DNA from 2 places in the Brasilonema octagenarum UFV-OR1 genome. Region 1 is predicted to be linked to the other one. Evidence: riboswitches for the same ligand, from Rfam matches in the RefSeq annotation. Region 1 holds a riboswitch; the other holds the start of a gene.

Region 1 (8,002 bases):
GTCTCAAAACCGGAGGTATTCGCGTCTTTGTGCAACGCATTGGGGATTTATTGCACATCATGTGTGATGCACCCCTTTGTCCAGCACGCGAACAAGTTGCTTCACAAGTGACTGAGTTTGTGCATCAGCTAAAAATCTCCGGAATTGCTGGTGTGCGCGTCTACGGTCGGTGTGCTGGTAACAAGGAACCTTTTTGGGACTACAGTGTCGATTATAAACACCGTGAACCATTGGTAGCACAAGCAACTCCAAAATTTGCTCCAACCTCTGCTTATGTTCACGAGCTTCCAACTTCTGAGACTGACGAACCTGTGCTGCGCCCTAACATATCTACAGAGGAAATTTACATTTTTGTCACACAAGTGACTCAAGATTGGAGCGCAAATGTCAGAAAGCTTTTTTTAGCAACGCAGTTGTTTACAGAGAACAAATCACAACAAAAAACTAAAAATCATCATCAAGGACAAGGACTCAAAGTTGCCTTAGTATGGGGTGCGTTGGGATTACTACTGACTTTACAAACAGATTGGATATTGGGGAAATTTTTATCCCGCATCACACCCCCAACATCCACGGTTAGCAGTGTTTCGCCTAAATCATCTTCTACTATTAAAACATCGTATACTGATTCGGCTGACCAGAAACAGAGAACTGCATTTTTTACAAGTACTTCTAAAGAAAAATCTCCTAAAGATGAGAACAATGTATTCAATGCATCGAATTCTACGCAACCAGATTTGGAAGCCTCACCGTTGAAGTCAAAAGCAACACCAACTGCGATTATTCTTGCAGCACGTTCTCACAAATCAGGATCATTACTCAGGCAAATACCAAGTTTCAATGCTTCCCAATTAGATGAGCAACTCATACTATACAAACAGCGTTTAGCAAAAACAGGGCATCCACCAGATGTATTGATTATTGGATCTTCCCGCGCTTTGAGGGGAATAGATCCTGTTGCTATTTCTAAATCTTTAGCAACTCAAGGTTCTCAGAATATTGATGTTTTTAACTTTGGCATTAATGGTGCCACAGCAAAAGTCGTCGATTTTGTTGTGCGTCGAGTTCTTAAGCCATCGGAACTACCAAAACTTATTATTTGGGCAGATGGTGCTCGTGCTTTCAACAGCGGTCGAGAGGATATAACTTTTAGCACAATTGCTGCATCACCAGGATATCAATATGTGTTGCAAAAAGCAGCCAGCACAGAGCAAGAAACGGCAATGGAAGAACCTCCGCAAGGTGAGAGCACTTATCAAGCTGTAGATATTTGGTTAAGTAAAGGTTTAGCTACTTTTTCCGCGACTTATCAAAAGCGTGACAATCTTAAAAATCTTTTGAAACAACAATTGAAATATTTGCCTATTATTAGCAACACAAACCAAGCAGTTACTCAAAAATCACACAGCAAAAATCCAGAAGATATTCAGGTGCAAGCAGTTGAATTTGATGGATTTCTCCCTCTTTCGACTCGCTTCCAACCAACTACATACTATCAAAAATATTCTCTAGTCTCTGGTAACTACGACAACGACTACAAATATTTTCGACTGCAAGGTGAGCAAAATACTGCTCTACAAACACTACTTAGATTTACCCAGTCTCAGAAAATAACTTTAGTCTTTGTCAATATGCCTGTTACAGCATATTATTTAGACTCAGTACGCTCAAAATATGAGCAAGAATTTCAGCAGTATATGCAAAGTTTGGCAGGCAAACCAAATTTTATTTACCAAGACTTAAGCCAATTATGGCCTAAGGCAAATGACTACTTTTCCGATCCCAGCCATCTCAACCGCTACGGTGCTTATAAAATATCGAAAAAGCTTGCGAATGATCCTACTATTCCTTGGTTCAGCAAATAAATTGTGGGGAGAAGGGAGTGAGGGAGTGAGGGAGTGAGGAAGTGAAGGAGTCGGGAGTGAGGTGAAAACTCCTAACTAATAACTAATGACTAATGACTAATAACTAAAACATGAACTTTATTTCAATTCTATACGGGTTATTTTTGCTGAGTGTCCTGGGAATTTATTGGTCTGTGGCACAACAAAAGTTGCGGTTATGGACGTTGCTACTTGCTAGCCTAGTTTTTTACGCATCTTTGCAAGTTCATTACATCCCGTTACTACTAGTACTCACTTTTTTTAATTTTCGTATTGGAAAAGAAATTGATGAAAAAACGATACCACATCCCCATTTTTCAGAGTGGCAATATTCTGAACAAGAATGGTATTTCGCTCAAATTGATTGGAACCATCGCCGTCTCAAGCTTTTGTGGTTAGGTATAATTTCTAATGTTTTTTTACTACTGATATTCAAATATTTACTACCTTTCTTAGAATTCTTTTACCCGAGTATTATCACTTTATCTGCTGACTCTTTTAAACTGATTACCCCTTTGGGAATTTCATTTTTTACCTTTGAGTGTATTGCATATTTAGTTGATGTCTACCGTGGCGCACCCGCTACTCAGGAGTTTCTTCAATTTGCCGCATACAAGTTTTTCTTTGCCAAACTGATTTCAGGTCCAATTACTGGTTTTCGCAGCTTAGCGAATGAATTCAAAAATTTCCGCTTGCTAACTCCTGATATTGTGGCAGAGGGACTATGGCTTATTGCTAGGGGTGCAGTCAAAAAAGTGATTATAGCAGACCATTTGGGAATTTTTGTTGACTTATGTTTTGGGAACTTGCAAAGGGCGGGTAGCACAGATTTGTGGTTAGCAACTTTTGCTTACGGCTTCCAGTTGTATCTGGATTTCAGTGGTTACGTGGATATTGCCCGTGGAAGTGCTTTGCTATTTGGGGTGGTTTTACCGGAAAATTTTGACTTTCCCTACTTCAGTACGAGTATTGCTGACTTTTGGCGGCGCTGGCACATCACTCTAGGAGATTGGCTGCGTAATTACCTGTACTTTCCTTTGGGTGGTTCTCGCCAAGGATTAGATCGGACCTGCCTTAATTTAATGATTATCATGCTGATTGCAGGTATTTGGCACGGTGCAGGATTGGGTTTTGTGGTTTGGGGGGTTTTTCACGGATTAGCTTTGGCTGTTCATCGTTTCACTGATGTTATCAGCGATCGCTTTGAAGATCTGGAAAATTTCTGGCAACAACCATTGGGTACAGTTTTGGCTTGGCTACTTACGCAATTTATGGTTTTCACCTCTTGGATTTGGTTCCGCTTGCCCAACCTTGAAGATTCCTCTTTTGTATTTCAGCATCTTTGGGGTTTTTCTGCCAATGAGCAATTTGCTCAAAAGGTGTACGTTGATGCCTTAAACATAACTCAATACCAACTGGCAATTTTGCTAGTCGTTCTATATATTGCAATGGCTCTTGTCTACATTTTTAACCGAACATTGAAGTTACAGTTGATCTGGCCTCTAAAGCTTGTTTTCGTACCTTTGTGTTTCTACAGTGTTTTGTTACTCGCTCCTGAAGGCAGTTTACCTTACATATATTTTGACTTCTAAGGGAACAGGGAAAGAGTGTTTCTTTTACTTGTAGCACTGATGCACTGACCGTGGGATGCTTTGATCTGATTGTTAATAAACAGATAATTTTAGGTTTATATTTTCTTTGGTAGATAACACATTCTAAAAGTTATCGTTATGTTTCTATGAATAACTTTACTTTTGTTAAAGAAAATATAATATGTAACAAAGTATTAAATAAGCACTTCAGTTTAAGTGAATTGATCTAAATTTATAAATGACAGGTAAATCACTGACTTACCTGATAAATAAGACTCAAAAAGTTTATCGCACTTATAACAACAATGACCACAACAATACAACGTCGCGAAAGCGGTAACGTATGGGAGCGGTTCTGCCAGTGGATCACCTCCACGGAAAATCGCGTATATGTAGGTTGGTTCGGTGTACTGATGGTTCCCACCCTCCTCTCCGCTACCATCTGTTTCATCATCGCTTTTATCGCAGCACCTCCCGTTGACATCGACGGAATCCGTGAGCCAGTTGCAGGTTCCTTAATCTATGGAAACAACATCATCTCTGGTGCTGTTGTTCCTTCCTCCAACGCCATCGGCTTGCACTTCTACCCCATCTGGGAAGCAGCTTCCTTAGATGAGTGGTTGTACAACGGTGGTCCATACCAGCTCGTCGCATTCCACTTCCTTATTGGCATATTCTGCTGGTTAGGTCGTCAGTGGGAGTTATCCTACCGCTTAGGTATGCGTCCCTGGATTTGCGTAGCTTACTCTGCACCTGTTGCAGCAGCAACCTCCGTATTCCTGATTTACCCCCTCGGACAAGGTTCCTTCTCTGATGGTATGCCTCTGGGTATTGCTGGAACCTTCAACTTCATGTTGGTGTTCCAAGCAGAGCACAACATCTTGATGCACCCCTTCCACATGCTCGGCGTTGCAGGTGTCTTCGGTGGTTCACTGTTCAGTGCAATGCACGGTTCTTTGGTCACCTCCTCCTTGGTTCGTGAAACAACCGAAACCGAATCTCAGAACTACGGTTACGTCTTCGGTCAAGAAGAAGAAACCTACAACATCGTTGCTGCTCACGGCTACTTTGGTCGCTTAATCTTCCAATACGCTTCCTTTAACAACAGCCGCAGCTTGCACTTCTTCCTGGCTGCATGGCCTGTCATCGGTATCTGGTTCACCTCACTGGGTATCAGCACCATGGCATTCAACCTCAACGGTTTCAACTTCAACCAATCGTTGATTGATTCTCAAGGTCGTGTGATTGGTTCTTGGGCAGATGTGCTCAACCGCGCTAACTTGGGTATGGAAGTAATGCACGAGCGTAACGCTCACAACTTCCCCCTCGACTTAGCTAGCACAGAAGTTGCTCCAGTAGCACTTTCTGCTCCTGCGATCAACGGCTAATTCTTAATAGCCTAAGGACGCGATGTCTCGCGTCCTCTACAAGTGAAAAGCGCCCTTCTCGAATAAGAGGGGCGCTTTTTCATTTGATTAATAGATGGGAGTCAAAAATGGATGCAGCGCATGCTCACAATTTGCAGCTCGATAATTGTGGTGACATCGAAAAAGTCAAAGCTACTGATAAATAAGGGTTTTCGCCTATCGCTGTATTTGCAATATAACAACAAGCTAAATGCAACAATTCTTATTTGCATTGATATATTGAGCATGGTAAATTACAGCAAATCCTAGGTTCTGATGGGGTTCAGCCATCAGAGGTAACGGGGAAAGTATGCCTGCGCCACGCCGTAGGCAAACGGTGAAAATCCGACACTGTCCCGCAGCTGTGATGAGACTCAAAATTTTTGTCTCTAAGTCAGAATGCCCGCCTGAGGTAAGAAACATAAAATCGTCTGCGAGGTACAGATGCTAAATATTCTTTTTAATTGCCGTTGTGCGGTAAAAGTCGTTGTGTCTAGTATGAGTGCAATGACGACTTTGATATTGTGGAACTATGCTGTGTGTGCTGGAGAAATTGCACAACCAGAAAAAATAGCACAAAGCATAAGTCCGCCAACAAATGAACAAGAACCCCCTATTGAAATTACAGTCACAGGTAAAGTGTTGAATCAGCCTGTTTTCTCTCCCTTTCGTCGAGAGGGGACAGTGAAAGATTCTACCCGTCCAGTCTACGTCATTACAGGTGAAGAAATGGAAGCGCAGGGTGCGCGAACCGTCAGAGAAGCGCTACGATTTCTCCCCGGAATCTTACCTGATGGAACAGTAGGGACAGAAGTGAACGCATTAAGCGGTCAATTTATCCGGGGTTCTAACTCCGAACAAGTATTGATTTTACTAGATGGGAGACCGATTAATAATCTTGGTGGCGGTGGTTTTGACCTTTCAGAAATCACCACAAACAACATTGAACGAGTAGAAGTTTTACCTGGAGGAGGTTCCACCCTATACGGTTCCGATGCGGTGGGTGGAGTGATTAACATTATTACTCGTCGTCCGACAGAGAAAGTGACAACACAAGCGGGAGTGACTCTGGGTGCGTACGGACTCAATGAACAGACTATCCAGAATAGCGGGAAAATAGGTGATATTTCTTGGGTTGTGGGATATAACCGCACCGAAGCAGATAACAATTATCCTTTTTCCATCCCAGAAGCCAACTTTGAAGGAACCAGGAAAAACAATGACACTCTCTACAACAACTTTAATGTTAAGTTGGAGGCGAATTTAGGAAAACGCAATACTCTTACTGTCTCAAGCCTATACTTAAACAAAAATCAAGGAGTTCCAGGAGGAGTCCCCATACCCGAACCTCAGTTTGGACAAGGTTATTTTAACTCCTTGACTGACAACAATCGCAAATACACAGACCAAGTTCTCACCGATTTAACCTGGAACTCAAAACTAGGAGGAGGAAACGATTCCCTAATCACAGCAAGAGTTTACGCCGATTTTCTCAATACTCGTTTTGAGAATCGTAGTGGGACACTTTCATCCCAGCGACGATTTGATAACGAGCAAACCTCTTACGGAATTCAAACACAACACAGTTGGAAATTTGCGAAAAATCAAACCTTAGTCTACGGTTTTGATTACCGCAACACTTCAGCACGTAACAGCACCTTCAACTATTCCACTGAACAACAAACCCTCAGCTACGACGATAGCCTTGATCAAGGAGCGCTTTTTGCCAGATATGAAATCAACTTTACTCCTAGCTTCAGTGTCAATTTAGGCTTACGCCAAGATTTTAGTTCTTTAGCAGATGGCTCTTTTACATCACCTAGTGTAGGCGCACGCTGGACAATTTCTGACTCCACTAACCTTAGAGCTAACTATATCAGGAATTTCCGCGCACCGACTCTTTTCAATTTATATGCAAGAGGTTCTACTTTCGTTGGTAATCCGAATTTGAAATCAGAAAATGGTGATAGTTATGATATAGGAATTGACCAAAAACTGTGGGATTTTGGTTTGTTGCGCTTAACCTTTTTCAGCAATACCATATCAGATTTAATTGCCTATAACTTTGCTGTTCCTGTCGCCACATATGAAAATCTTGGCTTAGTGCGCACCACTGGAATTGAAGCTGCTTTGAATGTACAACTTGCGAAAAATGTCTATGCTTTCGTTAATTATACACTCAATGACCCACGCATTAAAGAGAGCGTTAACTCTACCGAAAAAGACAAAGAATTAAGATTTGCAGGTGCAGATAGTTTAAATTTGGGAATTTCTTATGAAACACCTCAAGGCTTATATGCAGGAATACTCATGCACTCCCTCGGTTCATATCCTACCAACAATACCAACACAGAATCTTTGTCCGGGTATACGACTTTTGATTTCAAAACACGAATTCCGCTGAGTGATAACTTGGTACTGACTGGTAGTGTAGACAATATCTTGAATCAGAGATACCAATTATTTCCAGGCTTTCCCGATGCAGGGAGAGTTTTTCAAGTAGGTTTAAATGCCACATTTTAGATGGTAGTAAAATACTAATTAGTAGTGAATCATTCCTCTGTTTTCTTCTTCTCTGTGCTCTCTGCGTCTCTGCGGTTCAATAAAGCTATTTTTCACAAATCAGATAGGATTGCTATAACCATCAACAATCACCAACCAACAATTTTCAATCCAAAACCACTATGAGTCAATTTCATCCTTGGGTAACACCATTAAACCGTGTCATCAAAGAACCTTCCCTAACAGGAGGATACATTGAACATGAAGATTTCGATTGCAATTGTGACGTTTTATCATCACTACTTTACACCTTATTTCAACAGAATTGGCATCAAGTAGGAGTAGGACACATTGTACAAGGTGGTGTGTTGGAACTAGAATTTCCTGCAGCACCCAAAATTTGTATTCTTTATGATGGATATCTGACAGTCGTCACAGAAAGTTGGCATCTTCACTTATGTATTGAAGCAAATTTAGGTGGTCCCCATTGTAAAACACCATTAGAATTAAGGAAACAACGTCAAGTCAGTCGTGCTGCTTTTTATCGACGGTTTAATGCAGAAGGAATCCCCAGAAGTTGGGGAATTGATTTCTGGAATGGTGCAAGTGAAAATTTGAT
Region 2 (8,002 bases), on a different contig from region 1:
TTGATTCTCTGGCTCACTATGCACATATTTATTGAAATAGTAGTGCTCAAAGCAATTATCAGGAATTTCCTCTATCTCCAATATCTTGATACCGTCAGGATAGCTCTAAAAAAACTCTGTGCGCACACCATGAATTTGGATAATTTTTTTTGCCAAATTGGATTGATAGAGGTGGTGAGATCTACATGATATCCAAGGGCTTATCCACAGCAACGCCTATAGTTCGGCGGTGCTGGTGCCGAAAGTAACTGCGTGACTTTGCCCCGTTACAGAGGAACGCTTAAGCGTGTTTTCGTCTGAACTTTACTTCTGGCAATATTGGCGATCGCCCTTGGCGTGCCCTGTGCCTGACTCACTCCGTGAGTCCCCTGAACTCTGTTCAGGGCTACAATCTTCGATTGCAGAGGCACATACGGGCGATCGCACACCCCATCCCAAAAAACTTGGGAAAATATCCCAAGTTTTTTATAATAGAATCAAAAATTATGAAACCTAAAAAAGTAGAAATTGTCACCATTAAAACTCCCCCGGAGCCATCTCTGAGTGGCGTTGAAGGAGTATCACCTGAATCGGGACAAACCACTGATTCAGAACAAACTGCAGCCCAAGCGCAAGAACACAAAGACGATCCCAAAGAAACCACTGCTTCTGATCACGAGCATAAGCCGGAAATAGAAGAACCTGGTGCAATCTTTCAAGCTGTTGGAGTTATTACTGGGAAAGTCGCTTTTAGCGAAGAGAACAGAAGCACTATCATAATTGGGAACAAAGAGTATCCTCTCTTTTACGCGCCCAAGAAACAGCGAGCATTTGATGCATTAAAGAAAGAAGTACAGGCAACGGGCGAAGCCACTCAACGGTTGGTTGTTTACCCGCGTTTTACCCATTTCCCTAGACGCGATCAACCCGCCCAGGTTTCGTTTCAAGTCGTTGGGTTTGACAAAGGACGTGAAACAAAAGGGGCGGCATCCGAGGAACTTTCCGACATGGAGTTTAAACTCTGTGGATTATGGCAGTTCATCCCCGTTTGCCCTACTCCCTGCATCTCTATATTCCGAAATTTTACCAAAGAGCGGCTGGATCATGTAAAAAAATCGGAACCAGCAAAAAAGGTAAAATTCATGAAAGCTAGTCATCTGCCACTGTTTTGGAGGGATGCGCCAGTTCCGCCGTTCAGATTCAATCCCAAGGCTGACAAAGAACAGCAAGGCAAGCCAGTTTTCGTGCAGATCAAAGCTAAATTTATGCCTGGGCGGGATGCTTTTGCTTTTGATTCGTTGCTGGGGTTGCCGTTGGAGAAGCCACCCAAGTTCCTAAAAGTCAGCAAGGAAGATAAGGCGACAGCGTTGAAAGAGAAGAGGGACGCTGAAAGAGCTGCTGGCAAGGATGTTGGGGGATACGAACGTAAGCCACCGTATACAGTCAGACCCAAAGGTCATTTTAGTGAAAAACCAATGACCGAAAAACCAATGACCGAAAAACCAATGTTCGAAAAACCAAAGCCGAAACCAAAACCACAACAACAGTAGTAAAAAAGAAACTCCCTCGTATACCAAGGGAGTTTCTGCATCTGCGTGACTACACTCAAGAATTGCTCCCAGCTTGAAAAATCTGTTGGGCAGTTAAGCTAAGTTCTGGAAATGTTGGGGATTGAATGCGTTCATCTCCCCTAAACTGAGTAACTTGGTATTCACCTTCCACCAAATAGTAAATAGAAATAGTAGGTTGTTTGGGGTTACCGATGAACTTATGAGCGCCAAGAGCAAGATAATCTATAATCCAATATTCAGGAATTCCAATTCCTTCATACTCACCATATTTTTTGTAGTAATCATCTCGCCAATTAGTACTCACCCTTACGGGTTCGTCAGTTGCTACCCTTCGGGAAGCCGCCCTCCGGGCGTCTACAACGCGGGGAACCCGCGCAACGCACTGACTCACTACCTCAACCACCAGAGGAATTGATGCACCTTGAGTTACAGTAGATTCCTTTTTCCAAAGTGGTTCCGTTGCCAAATTAGGGCGATTTAGTATCAACACATCTGGCGAGTAACCTGATTCACTTTCAGGTGGTTTAACTAGTGCTGTTTTAGGTATGGAATAGGGAAGCTTTAATCGTTTAATTTCCACTGCTATTTCTAGCGTTAAAAAACCTGTGATGTCTTCATGATCTCCCAATGGTTGCGGCATTTCAACGATTACCCCATCATGCAGTTCATAGCGTCTTCCATCTGGTTTCCACTCCACAAATTCTTGAAATGTCACTAGTTTGCGTAGGGTTTGAGTCATCTATTTTCCTCCTTTTGTTGTTGCTGCTTTCTACCTCACTTATAAATGACTCTTACTCGGCACTAAAATCATCGAAAAATAAGGCACTTGGGATGGATCCATATCATCCAAAGAAACAACTCGCTGGTTTGCCATCGTCCCTCGTTCAATGTAACGCGCCCGTGATGCCAGTCCTAATTTATGCAACACATCACGAACTTTTGTAAAATGCCGTCGCAGTTTGATAATGACAGCAGCATCAGCATTTAACAATTGTGCTTCCAAAACTTCGGCTGGTAGAGGAGCTGGTAGTACGCTGAAAACATCGTTACGATAACTCAGGGGGACTGCTAGTGCTGAAGCACACCCCATTGGTGAAGAAACTCCTGGCACGACTTCTGTTTCAAAATGGTCAGACAGTCGTGTGAATACGTACATAAAAGAGCCGTAAAACAACGGATCGCCCTCGCACAGTACCACCACATCCCGTCCAGCAGCAAGATGTTCTTGTATAGGAATGACAACCTCGTCATAAATAGGTTGTGCAGCATACGGATCAAGAGCGCGGGGAAGATGATACTGTACCTCGATTTGATTGCCAGGAAGATATTCAGCTACGATACCTCTAGCTATACTTTCCTTATCATCTGCAGATTGATAGGCGACTACTGGGCAAGAACGTAATAGCCGCAGTGCTTTTAATGTTATAAGTTCTGGATCACCAGGACCAACACCAACTCCATAAAGACGACCTTTGTTCATCATTCTTCCTCCGTTGCTAAGGCGTTAACTGCGGCGGCGGCGATCGCACTCCCACCCCGCCGACCATGTAATGTCATAAATGGCACACCACGACTATCTGCAGCCAGTGCTGCTTTCGATTCTGCCGCACCCACAAACCCAACAGGAAAACCCAGAATGAGAGCTGGTTTTGGTGCCCCAGCGCTCAACATTTCTAGTAACCGAAACAAAACAGTCGGTGCGTTGCCAATTGTAACCACAGCCCCTTCTAACACTGGTAGCCACAATTCCAAAGCAGCTGCAGAACGGGTGGTTCCCAGTTTTTGAGCAAGTTCTGGCACATCGGGATGATTGAGGGTGCAAATCACTGAATTGTCTGCTGGTAGTCGTCGCCGCGTAATACCTTCTGCTACCATCCGACAATCACACAAAATCGGTGCCCCTGCTGCTAAAGCTGTACGCCCAGATTCTACAGCTGTTGGTGAAGCTGCTAAGTCATAAACAATATCTGTCATCCCACAAGCATGAATCAGACGCACGGCAACATTTGCGACATCGGGAGCAAGTACAGACAGATTTGCCTCAGAACGAATCATGGCAAAGGATTTATGATATATTTTGTTACCGTCTTTTATGTAGTCAATAGTCATTTGTTAGTTGTTACTCTTATCCCATCCAAAAAAGACTTATTTAACGAACCGCCAAGACGAGCGACTGCGTTGCGGAGCCAGTACTGCAGGAGGGTTTCCCGACCTAGGTATCTGGCGTTGGGGTTCCCCCCGTTGTAGCACCTGGCGTGCCAAGAACCCCAAGAAAAAGATAGGTAATTTTGTAGGGGAAGGCGGTAGTTGTTAGTTGTTTGTTTATTAACCACTAACTACTCTTATTTATCAAACAACCGTTGCAAGTCTGCAATTACATATTGGTTGACAAATTCACCAAATGATGTATTGGAAGCATCACGTTCTGCCATATATATTTGCAACATTCGCTCTAGCAGTGAAGGTAATTCTGTAAAGGACACCCAACCGTAAAGTTCTCGTCCAAATTTTTCGTGACTATCACCATCACCTACGCAGACTTTATAACCTTCCACCACTTCCCCTTTATCTTCAATATTGAAACCAACAAGAGCAATATCGCTCCTGCTATGCTGAGCACAGGATTTTTCGCAACCTGTGAAGTGAATGTTGACTGGTTGGTCAAGAATAACGCGATCATTCAAGTATTGCGCTAATGCTAGGGCATGATTTTTGGTATCTGTTGCTGAAGACGCACATCCGGTGTTACCAGCGCAAGCAACTAGGGCACTGCGAATATTAGTTGCAGACCAATGCAATCCTAAGTTTTCAATTTTACTTTGTATCTTGGGAATCCACTGTTGAGGAATATCTGATATCAAAAGATTTTGCCAAGGTGTCAGCCTAAGTGTAGCATTAGCATAGGTTTCAGCTATATCCGCTAACCCACGTATTTGTAAAGTATTTAATCTACCAACTGGTACGACAACACCAATGTAGGACAATCCTTTGTGTCGTTGGGGATGGACACCTATGTGTTGGTATTTAGAATAGACATTGCATCCAATATCTCTATATTCCTCCTTAATTTGTGTATGACTGCTTTTCACAGAAAAACGCCGTAGTGGATAGGGAAGATGACGTTCAACTTCTTGAAGAAATCTTTCTATACCTAAGTTGTTCAAAATCTCCCAAAAACGTGGCTGACGTGACTTGCGATGAGGAATTGTGTTTCCAATCTCTAGTGTGAGATGCTGCAAATAGACTTGTGCCAATGCACCTACAACCTCAACACACTCTTCTGGTTTTAGCAGGATGTCTGTATCAATAAATGGTTCAAACAGCGATGTACCCAAGTTCAGTTTGAACCGGAAGTAAACGTTATTATCAACCATAACCGCAGTCAGGGCGATATCGTTTGATCGTTCGCCAATCGACACAGAACCACCGCCATCAAAAGCAACGCTGAATTTAGGTGAAAGTGGCGCTAGCTCTGGGTGAGTGGTAATGTAGTGATCTAATTTGCTGATGAGAGGTCGAGTATCAATTAATTCGTATAAGTCGATGCCAGACGTGGGACTACCCATGATATTGCGGAGATGATCAACCTCTGGAACGGCTGAAGCTATACCAATATCTTGTAGGACTCTTAAAAATTTAGCCGGAATCTCTGTACGGATTGCACGGATTTGGAGGTTGGCACGATTGGTAATATTAGTGTAACCAGTTCCCAACTCGTCAGCTAAGTCAGCGATGACACGAAACTGCTGACTAGTCAGTATTCCTCCAGGTACACGGATGCGAGATAAAATACCATCTCGCGCGGACGTTTGATAAAAAAGACCAGGACAACCAGACACGCCTACAACTCCTTCCCCGTGCGACGCAGAGAGCAGATAACAACTGTGTGTACAAGACACCCTTGGAGTCAGCATTCTGACTAACCGAATTTGTTGGTTGTTAGCTGTTTTATCAACTACTAAGCACTAGCAAAATCGGATTACAGCTGCGGCACAGTACCGGAATTTCACCGGACTTTCCCGACTCCAAGTGTGTAGTTTAGCATGAGATAATAGCCATACTTCTTTTTGCCAAATCTTCTTGATTCTTCCATTAGTCGCCAGATGCAGAAATGGTTATCGGTAGTGGGTATTGGTGAGGATGGGCTATCGGGATTGAGTGCGATTGCCTATTCTCTCCTTGAACATGCACAAGTGATAGTCGGGGGAAAACGCCATCTCGCCATGTTACCACCAGACGATTCACGAGAAAAACTCATTTGGACTTCCCCCATCAGTCATTCTATAGAAGAAATTCTCCGTCGCCGGGGTCAATCTGTATGCGTTTTGGCAAGTGGCGATCCCATGTGCTTTGGTATCGGTGTCACTCTCTCCCGCCAGATTCCTATTTCTGAGATGACTATCATCCCCGCCCCTTCATCCTTCAGCCTTGCTTGTGCCAGACTAGGATGGTCACTCACTGAAGTAGAGACATTAAGCTTAAACGCTCGTCCTCCTGCTCTCATCCAAGCGGCTATCTACCCAGGAGCACGTCTTCTGATTTTAAGCGAAGGCAAGGAAACCCCAGCAATTGTCGCTGAAATCTTGACAAAGCGGGGTTTTAGTGATAGTAAAATTACCGTCCTAGAACATATGGGCGGTTATCAGGAGAGAATTATCGCAGGCACAGCCGCTTCATGGACGACAACAGAAATAGCTGATTTGAATACGATCGCTGTAGAGTGTATTGCTGATGCTGGAGTTTTCCCCTTACCTCGGTTAGCAGGACTACCAGATGATGCGTATCATCATGATGGACAGTTGACTAAGCGCGAAGTGCGAGCAATAACACTTTCTGCTTTAGCTCCCACACCGGGACAGTTGTTGTGGGATGTGGGTGCGGGGTGTGGTTCGATTGGTATTGAGTGGATGCGGAGTCATTCTCGGTGTCGGGCGATCGCCATAGAACAAAACTCCACCCGACTACAATATATTGCTGACAACGCCGCCGCCCTTGGTACACCTTATTTACAAATTGTTGCGGGTAAAGCTCCCGCTGCATTGAATGATTTGCCCCAACCCGACGCTATCTTTATTGGCGGTGGTGCAACAACAGAAGGTTTATTCGAGGTGTGTTGGGAAGCTTTGCGTCCGGGAGGGCGTTTTGTTGCTAATGCTGTGACGATTGAAAGTGAGCAGAAGTTGTTGCAATGGCACAATCAGGTAGGCGGGGAGTTGATTCGTGTTGCTGTTCAACGGGCTGCACCTATTGGCGGGTTTTTGGGGTGGAAGCCGATGGTGCCGGTGACGCAGTGGGTGGTGAGGAAGTAGTTGGAAGCGAGTATCTTTTCGAGTTATTTGTCAGGTGGACAGGGCTTGATGTATAAAATTACAGTATATTTGCTCCACAAATATACTGTAATTTTCACTCTATATTTCCTGAAGAGGGATCTGTTGATCTGTAGCCAAGGGATGCTTTAAACTTCGGCTGTGTCTCATATGTGACCTGCCACTGATAAGCTTTGCCGTAAGACCACTTTGTTTGTCATATTACTAAAGTAGATATCTGAGGATGTACAGAAACATTAAAGCCAATGCTATATCAGATAATAGTCAAAGTTGAGTCTGAAGCAATTTACCACCAACCATATAAATTAGAGATTGATAACTTTATCCTCGGAGTAATGCTCAGTCCAGATAAGGTGGTAGAGGAGCTAAGCATTGCTCTAAGGGTAAAGAATTATCAGGATTTTTTACCCCAAGTTAGTTCAGATATAGAAAGCCAGATTACTCGGATAGATATGCGAGATTCGCCGCTGTGTTTTTTACTCGTTGATCTCGCGCAACATATTGAAGCTCTTGGTAGCTTTTGGTTTGGAATTAAAAAGATCTATTGGGAGAGTCCAAAAAGAGCTTGGATAGCTGAATCATTTGAGGAGCAGGAGGCTCTTGAATTTTCAACGCATGATTTTCAGCAAGAGTCTCATGAAAATAAATGCTACAGAGAAATGTCTCCAGGAATGCTAGCATCTCTGGTACAGAATCGTCTCCTTCACCAACATTTAGTTTTGCCAATGTCGTTCTATCGAGAAGCATGTAATGACTTTAGCTCTGGTAGATACACAAGTTCCTTTATCAACTTCTACTTCTATCTAGATGACTTATACGGACAAGGCAAAACAAAAAACAAAGAAGTAGAAAAATTATTTAAGTCATCGGAGCATATCAGGAAAGCTATTGAGCAAACTATACAACTTTATCAAAATGTAGGTGATTCGGAAAATTTCGATCAATTAAAGAAGTTCCTTGATATGGAAAAGTGTGAGTTTAATGTCGATGGAATAATCGAGCTGATAGTACAGGTGCGTGGTAATTTATCACACTTTTCTCAAAAAAGCTCCAAGAAAAAGGGGCATCCTCTAAATCAAAGGGAGTTCAGAAGCATGGCGTATCTTATAAACTCAATTTGCATCC

What was found. Region 1 has a riboswitch for cobalamin ahead of AC5590_RS34330 (TonB-dependent receptor plug domain-containing protein). Riboswitches for the same ligand answer to the same signal wherever they lie in the genome.
Region 2: it holds a riboswitch for cobalamin, as region 1 does, so the genes downstream of both, cobG (precorrin-3B synthase) here and AC5590_RS34330 (TonB-dependent receptor plug domain-containing protein) in region 1, are expected to answer to the same signal.

What each region holds. Positions count from the first base shown of each region.
Region 1 is NZ_CAWPKW010000390.1:11,392-19,393, reverse strand. Features, by position in the region: gene AC5590_RS34345 (DUF1574 family protein) at 1-1,865, shown strand, start outside; gene AC5590_RS34340 (MBOAT family O-acyltransferase) at 1,976-3,475, shown strand; gene psbA (photosystem II q(b) protein) at 3,781-4,863, shown strand; cobalamin riboswitch at 5,133-5,306, shown strand; gene AC5590_RS34330 (TonB-dependent receptor plug domain-containing protein) at 5,326-7,404, shown strand; gene AC5590_RS34325 ((2Fe-2S) ferredoxin domain-containing protein) at 7,566-8,002, shown strand, end outside.
Region 2 is NZ_CAWPKW010000310.1:6,169-14,170, forward strand. Features, by position in the region: gene AC5590_RS27435 (hypothetical protein) at 486-1,529, shown strand; gene AC5590_RS27440 (Uma2 family endonuclease) at 1,585-2,289, opposite strand; gene AC5590_RS27445 (precorrin-2 C(20)-methyltransferase) at 2,329-3,033, opposite strand; gene AC5590_RS27450 (precorrin-8X methylmutase) at 3,030-3,659, opposite strand; gene cobG (precorrin-3B synthase) at 3,893-5,389, opposite strand; cobalamin riboswitch at 5,439-5,593, opposite strand; gene cbiE (precorrin-6y C5,15-methyltransferase (decarboxylating) subunit CbiE) at 5,654-6,859, shown strand; gene AC5590_RS27465 (hypothetical protein) at 7,123-8,002, shown strand, end outside.